Undibacterium sp. KW1: one gene and its partner. The protein of the gene in region 1 interacts with the protein of each later gene in a pairwise test. Links are inferred from orthologs where the notes say so. Each region holds a gene or a part of one and is shown on either strand. Other genes may lie near its edges.

Region 1 (7,405 bases):
AATATTGATAGGACCAGTCAAACCAAATACAGTATTTTTTTGCGCGTTTTTTCCTGTATTTTTTTCTACATTTTTCTCATCTGTTATCGGTTTCAACTTCGTCAATACACGCAAGTCTGCATGAGGTGCATTGACCTGCCAGGCGGACGGGTCAAAGTGTTGCACATCAATGTCAAGCTCGCGTACATACGGCGCAGCAAATGAATTGATACGCCCCCTGGCATGTCCTTGCAGGTTCTGATTACGGATATTTTTTTCTGCCGCGCTATCCAATACAGCTTCCAGCGCGATTTGCATATCATGCAGGTTGCCGGAAACCACGCCCTGCAAAATGACGGGCGGGATGTCCTCCTGGACCTGGCCTTGCAGGCTCAGGCGACTATCCAGCTTGAAAGGAGTGTAGCTGCCCAGTGCAGCTTCGCCTTTCAAATTACCCCAGGGGCTGCTGAATGTGGTTTGCGCTTTGTATAAATTGTCTTGATAAGAAAAACTGCCAGTCAGTGCACTGAGCTTCAGGGTCTCCAGCTGTTTGCCATCATCAGTCAGGGTAGCGATATGCAAGCGCCCCAGCGCCAGCTTTGGCGCACTCAGGCTAAAGGGTAGTCCTATATCAACAGGTACGCTGGAGGCTTTTTTGCTGGATCTGCTGGCGATAGTCAAAGCGCTTAATTGCAGACTGGTGATATCCAGCTGACGTCGCCATAAAGCGCCAAGCCGCCAGCGCAAGGAGATGGCGCTGCCATTGATATGCAAATCCTGGGCAACCAAGCTGAATTCGTCGAGTTTGAGTTCGTCATCCAGTGTGCCTTGCACGCCACGGAATTTGAGGCTGCCAAGACTGACATTTTCTATCAGTGCCAGCGCAGCTCTGGTGCCACTCTCAGTTTTGTACATCCAGGTCAGGACGAGGCCGGACACGACGATCAATATCATCAACAGCTTGAGGATGAACATGCTCAAGCGGCGCAAATGACTCCGCTTTTTTTTAGCGGGCGTTTTTTGCTCTGTCTGATTTTTTTCGTTTTCGCTCATATCAGAAAGCAATGGCGATAGAAAAATCCAGCCGGACTTTTTTGGTCTGGCGACCATAAGCCAGATCAAGCGCAATCGGCCCCGCAGGCGTCTTGTAACGTGCACCAACACCCATGCCCTGCTTTAAATTCAACTCACGAAAGTTGTCGGCGGCATTGCCCACGTCAAGGAAAGTGGCAGCGCCCCAGGAAGAGTTAAGCCAGTGTACATATTCAGCGCTGGCCGTTGCCAGCACGCGGCCACCACGTGTGCTGCCTATGTGCTGTATGCCCAGGGTTTGGTAACCATAGCCACGCACGGTGGTACTACCGCCAGTGCGGAACAGGTAATCTTCAGGTATCCCCTGTTCATCTTTGGAAATAACAGCACCAAGCTCTGCGCGCAAGATCACGGTATCGGTTTTGCGAACTGGTATCCAGCGCTGATATTTGGCATAGCTGCGTATGAAGCGCTGGTCAGAGAACAAGGCTTTTTCAGATGCGGCAAGATCGAACTGCAAGATCTGCCCTTTACGTGGATCGAAAGGCTGATCAACATCACGCCAAGTCCAGCCTATGCTGGCAACCAGTGCCTTGTTGACCTCTTCTGCTTCACCATCTGGGGAAATTTTTTCCCTGACGATGTTCAGACCCAGGCGTTGTTCGAGATGGCCGCGTGTGCTGGTGCGCTTGATGCCGAGAGCGTAACGGCTGGAGCGCACACCGGCGATATTTTCGCGCTCCACCAGCACACCAAAAGAATCGAGGAATTTGCTTTCACGCGGTGGCAGGTAAATATCCGCATATCCAAGTTGCCTGCGCTGCTCGAGCCTGACGGCACTGCGCAAATCCCAAGCCTGCTCAAGTATATTGCGGTCCCGATAGGCAACTTCGCTGCGGTAACCGGTGTTGGTGCTGTAACCGAGACCAAAGCTCAGGTCACGGGCCTGGCGCTCGACCACGGTCACATCCACGGGTACGGCGTCGGCTTTTTCTGGATCAGGATCTATGCCTACTGCGACGGTGGCAAAGTAAGCGGAGTTTTGCAGGGAACGCTGGAAATCCAGCAAGCGCGAACGTGAATAAACCTCACCTTTTTTGGGTGCCTGATAACGTTCTATGAGCCAGGAAGGGTAACGCTGCAAACCAGTGACACGCAAATCACCCAGGGTAAATACCGGGCCACTATCGACTTCTACTTGCAAGATGCCGCTATGCTGGTCAGCGTCTATTTTTGCTTCACTGGATGTCATGCTGGCTGAGGCATAGGCATCTGAGCGCAGGCTTTCCAGCAGCTGATTTTTTGAATCACTCCAGTCAGCATCACGGAATGGCTGTCCAACTGCGAGGCCCCAGTCTTCTTGCAGGGCCCGTCGCCTTTTAGTGACAGCCTTGTCACCAGCATCAATCGCGTCTGCCATGGGGCCCTGCACTTTCACAGACACGTTTTCTATGATGGTGCGCTGGCCGGCTTCCACAGTCACATGGATGATTTTATTTGTGGAGGCTGGTGCCAGCGCCTGATCTGGATTATCAAACTGGATTTGCGGCGAGAAATAACCTTCAGTAGTGAGGATATTGCTGATATCCAGGCGCAACCGTCTGATCAGTGCGGGAGTGATATTCTGCGCTTCAGCATTGCTGGCAAATTCAGGGATATGTTCCCTCAGCAAATCAGCCCAGTGTGATTTGGCAGCAACCAGTTGCAAACGGCCACTGCTGGAGGTGGAAACAGCTTCGTTGTCTGCCTCAGGCATTTGCACAGACTGAGCAGACGCAGCAGTTGGTGTTGATTGAGCAGAAGAGGTTTCAGTTTGTCCTGACTGCTGCGCTCTCACCAAGCCAGCACCGCATAAACCGGCAGCACAGAACAGCATCAGTAAGGGGCGCAGTCTTATCTGCATCTGCAAAAACTCACTTGGTCGCCAGACCAACGCGATTGATACCCAGTTTTTTTGCTTCTGAAATCACTTGTATGACCTCGTCATAAATCATGCCCTTGTCAGCAGAAACCAGCACAGACAACTCTGGCTTGGCATCATGATACTCACGCAGTTTTTGCATCAGTTGTTTGCGGTCTTTGGCTTCTTCCTTGCTTTCCTGGCGGTTGTTGCCATTGTTACCGGCTTTGCTGTTGATGCTGATAGTGGAAGCTGCATCGGGCCGCAAGGTGATTTCTATATAATCAGATGGCGGCTGGGTAGATTGCCCGGCAGTAGGCAGGTTGATGACGCTGGGATTGGTCATCGGTGCGCACACCATGAAAATCACCAGCAACACCAGCATCACGTCGATATACGGCACAACGTTGATCTCTGCCTTGAATTTGCGTTTACGTTCGCCACGCAGGGTACTCATGCTATCTCACTCTGCCTTAGCGTGACTGACGCTGGAGAATGTTGGAGAATTCCTCGATAAAGGTTTCAAAGCGTATCGCCAGTCTATCGATATCGTGGGAGTAACGGTTATAGGCCAGCACGGCAGGTATAGCAGCAAACAAGCCTATCGCAGTAGCAATCAGGGCTTCAGCAATACCAGGAGCGACGGCAGCCAGTGTCGCCTGCTGCACATTCGCCAGACCACGGAAAGAATTCATGATGCCCCAGACCGTGCCGAACAGACCTATATAAGGCGAGACCGAGCCGACGGACGCAAGAAAGGACAGGTGTGATTCCAGCAAATCCATCTCGCGCTGGTAAGACGCACGCATGGCACGACGCGCGCCATCGAGCATGGCGGTGGCATCCAGCGTGGTTTTATTGGCTGTCTTTACCTTGTGATATTCGCTCATGCCGGCTTCAAAGATGCGTTCGAGCGCACCGCTAGTGTCGCGGCCAGTACGACGGCTATTGGTCGCCGCTGCATACAGATCAACCAGATTGCCACCAGACCAGAAATTGCGTTCAAACTCTTCAGTTTGTCCACGCGCTTTTTTGATGGCGAACATTTTACTGAAGATATAAGTCCAGCTCGTCAGTGACACGCCTAGCAGCAATGCCATGACCAGTTGCACCAGAATAGAGGCATTCGTGATCAGACTTAAAAATGAAAGGTCTTGGGTAACAGTCATATTGAATCAATTCAAAAACAAAACACCGGGCAATGTTGCCGCCCTAAAATAAAATAATTTCAGCCAGCATCTCTGTCTATCTGTGCCAGCACGTCAGCAGGAATTGCCGCCGGTCTGACCTCAGTCTTGCTGACACAAGCAACCTTGATCTTGCCTGAGGCCAGCAAACGCTGGCCACACCAGGCTTCTTGTACAAACTGTACAGACGCCCTGCCCAGCTTTTCGACCACGACGGTGAGTCTTAGTTCATCATCCAGCCTCGCGGGTGCATGATACTCGACTGCAGTGGCTTTGACGACAAACATCAGGCCATGCTCATCTGCCATTTGCTGTTGATTGACGCCTGCCGCCCTGAGCCACTCGGTACGGGCACGCTCAAAAAACTTCAGGTAATTCGCATAAAAAACGATGCCACCGGTATCAGTATCTTCATAGTAGACCCTGACCGGCCATACAAATTCTGTTTTCATAGTATAAACTTTACCAGCTATTCAGTGCGCATATTTACTCTTTGTCACTCAAAGGAGCTACTGCTGCCATCAATTTGGCAGCAGGCAGAGCAAATTTACATCTCAGCAAAGCCTGAGACCTGATGAAAATCAAGCAGTATTGCGCTTGATGACCAGCGGCCCATAGCCCTGGCAAGTAGGCATCATTTCTATGTGATTGATATTCACATGCGCAGGCAAAGTAGCGATCCAGTAGGCTGTTTCAGCGATATCGATGGCTGTCAGCGGTACGGTGCCCTCATAGACCTTGGCTGCCGCATCATCATTGCCACGGAAGCGCACATTGGAAAATTCAGTACCACCACATAGGCCAGGAGCAATATTGGTTGCACGAACACCTGTACCAACCAGATCAGCACGCAAATTGCGGGTGAACTGATCGACAAAAGCCTTGGTCGCGCCATAAACATTGCCACCTGGATAAGGTGTTTCACCAGCCACCGAACCTATATTGATGACCGTACCACTGCCACGTGCCACCATGTCTGGCAGGATGGCCCTGGTAACTGTCACCAGGCCCTTGGTATTGGTGTCTATCATGGTATCCCATTCATCCTGGGACGCCAGGTGGGCAGGCTCTGTACCTAGGGCCAAACCAGCATTATTGACCAGCACATCAATATTTTTCCATTCGGCACTTAATCCAGCCAAAGCCTGTTTGATGGAATCTTTGCTGGTCACATCCAGCGTGACTGGCAACAAGGCAGCGCCTAGCTCTGCTTGCAAGGCGTCCAGCCTGTCTTTGCGGCGTGCTGCAGCAATGACTTTATGGCCTTCGCGGACAAATTTGCGTGCCATTTCTTCACCAAAACCTGAACTTGCGCCTGTAATCAAGACGATCATGCTGAATTCCTTCAATTTTTGTGGGTAATTTGCCTAGCTGACGTTTGCAGCTCTGAAGCATACTATTTTAAGTGGTTTTGCCATCCAATATCGGGAAGCTAAAAATTTCAAGGCAATACTTGTGTGAAAATTAATTTTTGCCATACCACTGCTGGCACTTGCCCATTCAAACGCCATCACGTAAAATCCTTGCACCATTTCATCTCACGTGACTGGCGAAGTGGCCATATCTGCCCTGTTAGACGGGCAAGCATCCTGGCCCAAGATGGAGATCCATCGGGAAGCGTGAGATTTCGGAGTCTATCTGACTCCAGCCGTGCGCCTGGGTAGCCTGATGGTAAAAGCAATGAGGCTGCCCCTATCCGTTTCAGACACCTCATTAACAACAATCATTGTTTATTAACAGGAATAATCAGGAACCGCCATGTTTGCAAAAAATCATACCCTCGCCAACGTAGATCCAGAACTGTTTGCTACGATACAAAAAGAAAATGTCCGTCAACAAGAGCATATCGAGTTGATCGCCTCTGAAAACTATTGTTCCCCTGCCGTCATGGAAGCCCAGGGCTCCCAGTTGACCAACAAATATGCTGAAGGCTATCCAGGCAAGCGCTACTACGGTGGTTGCGAGCATGTGGATGTGGTCGAGCAACTGGCGATTGACCGTCTGAAGCAATTGTTCAATGCCAATTTCGCCAATGTGCAGCCTAATTCTGGCTCACAAGCCAACCAGGGCGTGTTCTTTGCCTTGTTGAACCCAGGCGACACCATCATGGGCATGAGCCTGGCTGAAGGTGGTCACCTGACCCACGGCATGCCTTTGAATATGTCTGGCAAATGGTTCAATGTCGTCTCTTATGGCCTCAATGCACAAGAAGATATAGACTACGATGCCATGGAAAAACTGGCGCGTGAAACCAAGCCTAAACTGATCATCGCCGGTGCTTCCGCATTTGCGCTGCGCATCGACTTTGAGCGCTTCTCCAAGATCGCCAAAGAAATCGGCGCTTACTTCATGGTGGACATGGCCCACTATGCTGGCTTGATCGCTGCTGGTGTGTATCCTAACCCAGTACCTTTTGCAGACGTCGTCACCTCCACTACCCACAAGAGCCTGCGCGGCCCACGTGGCGGTATCATTTTGACGAATGATGAAGCGATCGCCAAGAAGATCAATTCTGCGATTTTCCCAGGTCTGCAAGGTGGCCCGCTGATGCATGTGATCGCTGGTAAGGCAGTTGCCTTCAAAGAGGCACTTACACCAGAATTTAAGGCTTACCAAGAACAAGTCGTCAAGAATGCTGCTGCGCTGGCAAATACCCTGACTGAACGCGGCCTGCGTATCGTTTCTGGCCGTACAGAATCCCACGTGATGCTGGTGGATTTGCGTCCTAAAAACCTGACAGGTAAAGAAGCCGAAGCCATCCTGGGCTCTGCCCACATGACTTGCAACAAGAACGGTATCCCGAACGACCCACAAAAACCGATGATCACTTCCGGCATCCGCCTTGGCAGCCCGGCTTTCACTACCCGTGGTTTCAAGGAAGAGCAAGCAGTTAAAGTGGGTAACCTGATTGCGGACGTACTCGACAATCCGCATGATGCAGCAACGATAGAACGCGTGAAAGCTGAAGTCAAACAATTGACAGATGCATTCCCGGTTTATCAAGCGTAATGATTCATCAAGCTTAAGAGATTCAACCAAAGCAGGGCTTAAGTATCAGGCAGTACAATAAAAAGCCACTCGCTTGAGTGGCTTTTTTGTATCATCGAATTATAAAATCAATTATAAAAACCAATGGAGCACCATACGCCATGAAATGCCCTTTTTGCCACCTCGATGACACCCAGGTCATCGACACCCGAGTTTCAGAAGAAGGCAATGTCATACGCCGCCGCCGCCGTTGTGCCGACTGTGACAAACGTTTTACCACCTATGAGCGTATAGAACTGGTGATGCCTGTGATCGTCAA
Region 2 (7,724 bases), 660 kb from region 1 along the record:
GGCTCCATGGAAAACGCGATAGTCATGGACGAATACCGTATCCTGAATTCAGATGGTTTGCGCTTTGATGATGAATTTGTCCGCCATAAAATCCTTGATGCCATAGGTGATTTATACCTGATCGGCCATCCCTTCCTCGCCAGCTATACTGCCCACAAGTCTGGCCATGGCTTGAACAATCAGTTATTGCGCGCCTTGTTGGCCCAGCCGGATGCCTATGAAATTGTCAGCTTTGATGATCTCGACATGGCACCTCCTACTTACGCCACGCAAGTGGACAGGGAGTGGGCACTCGCTTAAAGCTACGGCGCTGAGCCCATGTGCAGCCAGCTGAAATCAGCTTCCAGAGCGATGGCGCTGTATCAGGCGGCTCAGCGCTGCCCGCAAATCTGCATTTTGCGGTGTGTCTTCCAGAGCGTGTTCCAGTTGCCCGAGCGCCTGCAAGGCCTTGCCTGAAAATGCTATTTGCTTAACAGCAACAGGTTTCTCTACGACGCGCCTGACTTGTACTTTGATCCTGATTGCGTTAATCTGCCATCCCCGTTCTTGCAAAAATGCTTGCAGTTTCGGGCATTGCTGTTTCAATTTGGTCGCCAGTGCGGCATTCGGCGCTGATAGCGTCAACTGTCCCTCCGTTACTTGCATGACCTCACAAGAGGCAAATATCGGCGGCAGTATCAGTCCACAGTCTTTTTGCAGCTTCAGATTGCGCTGCACTGTGGGCAGTAGTTGTGAGATTTTCTCGTTGCTGCGCAAAAAGTCAGCGGCTTCGCTGGCACCAGGCACTTTGCGACCGCGTTTAATGTTAATCGGATAGGTAGGGCGTGAGAATGTTGACATGCGCAATACCTTACCACAAACAGGGCAGGCCAGCTCTCACAAGGAGCACCAGGCCGCCTTTCGTTTTCAGAGGAGCATATTGATGCAAATCATTTTGATGCACTCCCGCTTTACCCAGGCAAAGTCAGTGACTTTGTCTTCCCGTCACGTCATCCTTGCTACTTTTGCATTCCTGTTGGTCATCACTTGTTGCGCTGCCCTGATGGCGGCCCTGACCCTGAAGCTGGCCAGCGCTGACTTGCCAGTCTTGCGCGACCTGGTTCCGGTCGCTGCCGCAAGTGATGCTGGCAATAAAGACAAGTTCATGAAAGAAAACCTCGCTGCGATGGCGGCCAAGCTCGGTGAAATGCAGGCGCAACTGATACGTCTCGATGCACTCGGTGAGCGGGTGCAGGGCCTGGCCGGTGTCAAGCCGGAAGAATTCAACTTCAAGGAATTGCCGGGCCGTGGCGGCCCTGAGGTTACTACACAGCCCGCCAAGGAATTGAATATGGCAGAATTCCAGGCAGCACTGGCTGCGATGTCGGTAGATATAGAACACCGCTCGGATTATATGAATGTAGTTGAAACCAAGCTCATGGGTTTCAAGGTGCAATCCAAGCTCCTGCCAACCATACAACCTGTTAATGTTGCTTACAATGCATCTGGTTTTGGCTGGCGGCTTGACCCCTTTTCTGGCCGCAGTGCCTTTCATGAGGGCATCGATTTCTCAGGACCTACCGGTACCCACATCGTTGCAGCAGCTGGTGGTGTCGTGGTTGCGGCAGAATATCATCCACAATTTGGCAATATGGTGGAAATTGATCATGGTGGCGAAATCATGACCCGTTATGCCCACTCTTCCAAAATCCACGTTAAGCTGGGTGATATCGTCAAACGTGGCCAGCATATTGCAGACATTGGTTCTACCGGCCGTTCCACAGGTGCACATTTGCACTTTGAAGTACATGTCAAAGGCGTACCACAAAATCCCCACAAATTCTTATCTGCCGGGGCTAATCAGGCCAATCTTTCTGCATTGAATCAAAAATAACTTGAGATTGCCGATTCAGCCTCCAACTGCCATTTCATGTCTGGGAATTGTTTGCCGGGTACGCGCCCAGTAATTGCCAAATAATCCATTTTACTGCCCAACAGGCAGGGAAATTGCGCAATTACTGGTTAATTGAGTGTCACATGGTAAAATCACAGGTTATCCTAATGTTGTTGTCAAATTAAGCACTATTTCAACAATTTTTTTAAGAATTTAACTTTCCGTTCATAGCATGTCATTCCTGACCAAGATATTCGGCAGCCGCAATCAGCGGCTTTTGAAGCAATACCAAAAGACGGTGCGTGAGATCAACGCATTGGAACCCAAGCTGGAAGCCTTGTCGGACGAGGCTTTGCAAGCCAAGACTGCCGAGTTCAAAGCACGTGTTGCGAACGGAGAGTCACTCGATGCCATACTCGTCGAAGCTTTTGCTGTCTGCCGTGAGGCCAGCAAGCGCGTCCTGAAAATGCGTCATTTTGACGTGCAGATGATAGGCGGCATGGTTTTGCATTACGGCAAAATCGCTGAAATGGGCACGGGCGAGGGTAAAACCCTGATGGCGACCCTGCCAATCTACCTGAATGCCTTGTCTGGCAAGGGCGTGCACGTTGTTACCGTCAATGATTATCTGGCGCAGCGCGATGCCGAATGGATGGGGCGCCTGTATGGCTGGCTGGGACTGACTACCGGTATCAACCTGTCGCAGCTTGATCATGATGCCAAGCAGGCAGCCTATGCTTCTGACATTACCTATGGCACGAATAACGAATACGGCTTCGATTACCTGCGCGATAACATGGTCTATGAAGCCAAGGACCGTGTACAGCGCAGCCTGAATTTTGCCGTTGTCGATGAAGTTGATTCCATCCTCATTGATGAGGCCCGTACGCCATTGATCATTTCCGGCCAGGCTGAAAATCATACGGAGCTGTACTACAAAATCAATGAAGTACCCAAGCTGCTGACCCTGCAAATCGGTGAAGAAACACCTGATGGCAAGGGCAAGATAGAAGTGCCAGGTGACTACACCAAGGACGAGAAAGCTCATCAGGTCTTGCTGACTGAAGCCGGTCATGACAAGGTGGAACGCATACTCACGCAAATGGGTTTGCTGCCTGAAGGTGCATCTGTGTATGATGCCGCCAATATTACCCTGATCCATCATTTGTACGCCGCCCTGCGTGCACATGCCCTGTATTTCAAGGACCAGCACTATGTCGTGCAGAACGATGAAATCGTCATCGTTGATGAATTCACCGGCCGTATGATGACAGGCCGTCGCTGGTCTGATGGTTTGCACCAGGCGGTAGAAGCCAAAGAAGGTGTACGCATCCAGAACGAGAACCAGACGCTGGCATCGATCACTTTCCAGAACTACTTCCGTATGTACACCAAACTGTCAGGTATGACAGGTACGGCTGATACAGAGGCTTATGAATTCCAGGAAATCTACGGTCTCGAAACCGTGGTTATTCCACCTAACCGTCCTTCGCAACGCAAGGACAGGCAAGACCAGGTCTATAAGTCTGCGCATGAAAAATACAATGCCATGCTCATCGACATCAAGGATTGTTATGAGCGTGGTCAGCCAGTACTGGTAGGTACGACTTCGATTGAAAATTCTGAACTCCTGTCCGGCATACTGGACAAGGCCGGTTTGCCACACAATGTACTGAACGCCAAGCAGCATGCGCGTGAAGCGGAAATCATTGCCCAGGCCGGTCGTCCAAAAGCCATCACCATCGCTACCAATATGGCGGGTCGTGGTACGGATATCGTACTAGGTGGTAACGTCGCCAAACAGGTGCAAATGATAGAAGCGAATGCAGCTTTGTCTGATGCAGACAAAGAGATGCAATCGCAAAAGCTGCGTGACGAATGGCAGTCTCTGCATGAGACAGTGGTCAATGCTGGTGGCTTGCACATCGTTGGTACTGAACGCCATGAATCCCGTCGCGTGGATAATCAATTGCGTGGCCGTTCTGGCCGACAGGGCGATCCGGGTTCTTCCCGTTTTTACTTGTCACTCGACGATACACTGTTGCGTATTTTTGCCGGTGACCGCGTCCGTGCCATCATGGACAGGCTCAAAATGCCTGAAGGTGAACCTATAGAAGCAGGTATCGTTTCCCGCTCCATAGAGTCGGCACAACGCAAAGTCGAAGCACGTAACTTTGATATCCGCAAGCAATTGCTGGAGTACGATGACGTCGCCAATGACCAGCGTAAAGTGATTTACCAGCAACGTAATGAATTGCTGGAAGCGCAGGACATGGCAGAGTTGATCTCCTCCCTGCGTCATGGCATGTTTGAAGACATCGTACGTGAATATGTACCGGCAGAATCAGTCGAAGAACAGTGGAATATCCCGGGTCTCGAAGCAGTCTTGCGTGATGAATGGGCGCTTGATTTGCCGCTGTCGCAAATGCTCAAGGATGATGCCAATATCACCGATGAAGATATTCTTGAACGTGTGCAAAAAGCGGCCAATGATGTTTATGAAGCCAAGATATCCATCGTCGGCAAAGAATCTTTTGCCGGTTTCGAGCGCAATGTCATGCTGCAAAGCATAGATACACACTGGCGTGAACATCTGGCTGCACTCGATCATTTGCGCCAGGGTATCCATCTGCGCGGTTACGCACAGAAAAATCCTAAACAGGAATACAAGCGCGAAGCGTTTGAACTGTTTGGCCAGATGCTCGAAGCGATCAAGAACGAAGTGGTCAGGACTGTGGTCACTGTGCGTATACAATCCCGTGAAGAGATTGATGCTGCAGAAGAAAGACTGGCACAGTCGCAGATTGAAAACGTCCATTACCAGCACGCTGATTTTGATGCAGATGCAACGCCTGAAGAAATGCTGGCCCCGGTTGCTGATTTTGGTACTGACCAGCCAGAAATCAATTACGCCCTGAAAGTAGGCCGTAACGACCCTTGCCCTTGCGGCAGCGGTAAGAAGTTCAAGCAATGTCATGGCAAGCTTGCCTGATCATTGAGTAGTACAAAAACAAAAGGCGACCACTGGTCGCCTTTTGTTTTTTCGTCGTCCAGTGTCAATTTAGCGAATCCTGATGCCCTCACTTGACGCAAGCAAATCCCGGAGTTAAAGTGAACGAGCGTGCTTATTTGAGCATTCATTCTATATTCTGGCATCTCAACTTGTGATGACCAGACCTGAGGGGGCTTATGGACTTGAACTTTAACGATGCAGAGCTAGGTTTTCGTCAACTGGTCCGTCATTTCCTGCAAACTTCATTACCTCAGGCCATCAGCCAAAAAGTGCATCATGGCATAGCACTCGAAAAAAGCGATTACCAGCACTGGCAGAAGATATTGCACGCCCAGGGCTGGGGCGCCTCATCCTGGCCTGCTGCTCATGGCGGCACTGGCTGGTCTGCCGTGCAGCGCTATATATTTGAAGAAGAATGCGCCGCAGCTGGTGCGCCAAGGCTGCCACCTTTTGGCATCAAGATGGTGGCACCCGTCATCATGGAATTTGGCTCGCATGAGCAACAGCAGAGATTTTTGCCTAACATATTGACTGCCGATGAATGGTGGTGCCAGGGGTATTCGGAGCCGGGCTCCGGCTCTGACCTCGCTTCCGTCAAGACCACGGCTGAACGCAGGCGTGACAGCGAAGGCGAATACTATGTAGTCAATGGTCAAAAGACCTGGACTACACTGGCCCACTATGCCGACTGGATATTTTGCCTGGTCCGTACAGACCGCGAAGCCAAGGCACAGCGCGGTATTTCATTTTTACTCATCGACATGAAATCCCCTGGCGTCACCGTCAGGCCCATCATCACCATGGACGGTGCACATGAAGTCAATGAAGTCTGGTTTGATGATGTCAAAGTGCCAGCTGCCAACCTGGTGGGTGAAGAAAACAAGGGCTGGACTTATGCCAAGTTTTTGCTGGGGCATGAGCGCACCAATATCGCGGGTATAGGCATTGCCAAGCGTGAACTGGCCAGACTGAAAAGAGTGGCCGCTCGTGAATTCAAGAACGGCAAACCGCTTATGGAGGATGCTGCTTTTGCCATGCGTCTGGCGCAGGTAGAGATAGACTTGATGGCGCTGGAAATGACCAATCTGCACGTCTTGTCGGCAGAAGAGCAAAGCCATGCGCCGGGGCCGGAAGCATCGATACTGAAGATCAAGGGTACGGAAATACAACAGGCCATCACTGAATTGCTGGTGCAGGCCGTAGGGGAGCAGGCCTTGCCCCTGCGTGATCGCCAGGATACCAGCGAGCTGGCAAGCCCGCTTGCCATTAATTACCTGAATATGCGCAAGCTATCCATCTATGGTGGCTCAAATGAAATACAAAAAAATATCATTGCTCAAATGATCATGGGGCTGTAAGGGCTACGCCCGTCCTGCGTGAAATTTCCTCAGCGCAAACATGCTTCGCAGTGCAACAAAATGCCCTACAATGTCGGCTTGATTTCAACGCAAGGAAAAACCATGGCCGTTAATTCCCCCATCCCTGTGGCTGCAGATTTGAAACCGGTAGCCGGCATACGCCTGGGTTATGCCGAGGCTGGCATACGCAAGCCCAATCGCAAAGACGTACTGGTCATGGAACTGGCTCCTACGGCGACCGTCTCCGGCGTATTTACGACCAACCGCTTTTGCGCGGCTCCCGTGCAGGTCTGCAAGGCCCATCTGGAAGGCTTGCACATGGCATCCAGCCCTATCCGCGCGCTGGTCGTGAACACTGGCAATGCCAATGCTGGTACCGGTGATGCTGGTCTGGCAGCGGCGAATGCGACTTGCTCTGCCCTGGCAGAATTGCTGGGTTGTGAGGCTTCTCAAATCCTGCCATTTTCTACTGGCGTGATTCTCGAACAGTTGCCGGTCGATAGGCTGGTCGCCGGTTTACCAGCAGCCATAGCAAACCTGACAGCGGATAACTGGTTTAATGCCGCTACCGCCATCATGACTACCGATACCCAGCCCAAGGCGGCATCGGCAACTGTGGAAATCAACGGTAAAACCGTGACCATGACAGGCATCAGCAAAGGCGCGGGCATGATCAAGCCAAATATGGCGACCATGCTGGGTTATCTGGCGATAGATGCCAAGGTTGCGCAAAATGTGCTGGATCACATGGTCAAACAAGCGGCTGACAAGTCTTTCAATTGCATCACCATCGATGGTGACACTTCCACCAATGATTCCTTCATGCTCATCGCTACCGGTGCTGGTGAAGTAGAAGTCAATGATGTAGAGACACCAGAATATGTAGCACTGGCAGAAGCCGTGACTGCGCTGTCGCAAAAACTTGCCCACATGATTATCCGTGATGGCGAAGGTGCAACCAAGTTCATGACGATTGCAGTCGAAGAAGGCCGTGATGTAGAAGAGTGCCGCAAGATCGCTTACTCCATCGCCCATTCTCCATTGGTCAAAACCGCTTTCTTTGCCTCTGACCCTAACCTGGGCCGTATCCTGGCAGCTATTGGCTATGCCGGTGTGAATGACCTGGATGTAGGCAAGCTGAACCTCTATCTGGATGATGTCTGGGTCGCCAAGAATGGTGGTCGTAATCCTGAGTACCGTGAAGAAGATGGCCAGCGCATCATGAAGCAGAGTGAGATCACGATACGTGTCAAACTCGCGCGCGGCGATGCGGCAGCGACAGTCTGGACTTGCGACTTGTCGCATGATTATGTCTCTATCAACGCTGACTATCGCTCCTGATCTGGACAGACAATGACGCAGCTTGATCAATTTCTCTTGCGTGCCGAGCATTTGCTGAGCAGGCTGGAAAACATATTGCCAGCCAGCACACCAGCACCTGACTGGAATCTGGGCTTTGCCTATCGTTGGCGCAAACGCG

Evidence for each region. Proteins that work in one complex are often made in the same cells at the same time.
Region 2: the proteins of ybgC (region 1) and secA interact in binary tests that used the Escherichia coli proteins (3 or more experiments, as listed by UniProt). The link is inferred for Undibacterium sp. KW1 from one-to-one orthologs.

What each region holds. Positions count from the first base shown.
Region 1 is NZ_AP018439.1:1,566,305-1,573,709, reverse strand. The notes cover bases 2,846-5,834. They hold ybgC (tol-pal system-associated acyl-CoA thioesterase), read right to left. Parts: upstream 4,551-5,834; coding sequence 4,140-4,550; downstream 2,846-4,139. Other genes in these bases: UNDKW_RS06915 (SDR family NAD(P)-dependent oxidoreductase), read right to left, coding at 4,680-5,432; tolQ (protein TolQ), read right to left, coding at 3,385-4,080; UNDKW_RS06930 (ExbD/TolR family protein), read right to left, coding at 2,925-3,368; UNDKW_RS06935 (autotransporter assembly complex family protein), read right to left, coding at 2,846-2,914. Outside these bases: UNDKW_RS06940 (translocation/assembly module TamB domain-containing protein), read right to left, coding at 1-954; more of UNDKW_RS06935, read right to left, coding at 1,034-2,845; glyA (serine hydroxymethyltransferase), read left to right, coding at 5,857-7,107; transcriptional regulator NrdR, read left to right, coding at 7,248-7,405.
Region 2 is NZ_AP018439.1:901,563-909,286, forward strand. What follows is about bases 1,758-5,065. They hold secA (preprotein translocase subunit SecA), read left to right. Parts: upstream 1,758-2,105; coding sequence 2,106-4,865; downstream 4,866-5,065. Other genes in these bases: UNDKW_RS04070 (M23 family metallopeptidase), read left to right, coding at 1,758-1,873; UNDKW_RS04080 (acyl-CoA dehydrogenase family protein), read left to right, coding at 5,063-5,065. Outside these bases: lpxC (UDP-3-O-acyl-N-acetylglucosamine deacetylase), read left to right, coding at 1-300; UNDKW_RS04065 (DciA family protein), read right to left, coding at 337-840; more of UNDKW_RS04070, read left to right, coding at 923-1,757; more of UNDKW_RS04080, read left to right, coding at 5,066-6,244; bifunctional glutamate N-acetyltransferase/amino-acid acetyltransferase ArgJ, read left to right, coding at 6,347-7,585; UNDKW_RS04090 (ATP-binding protein), read left to right, coding at 7,598-7,724. UniProt on the Escherichia coli protein: Required for protein export, interacts with the SecYEG preprotein conducting channel.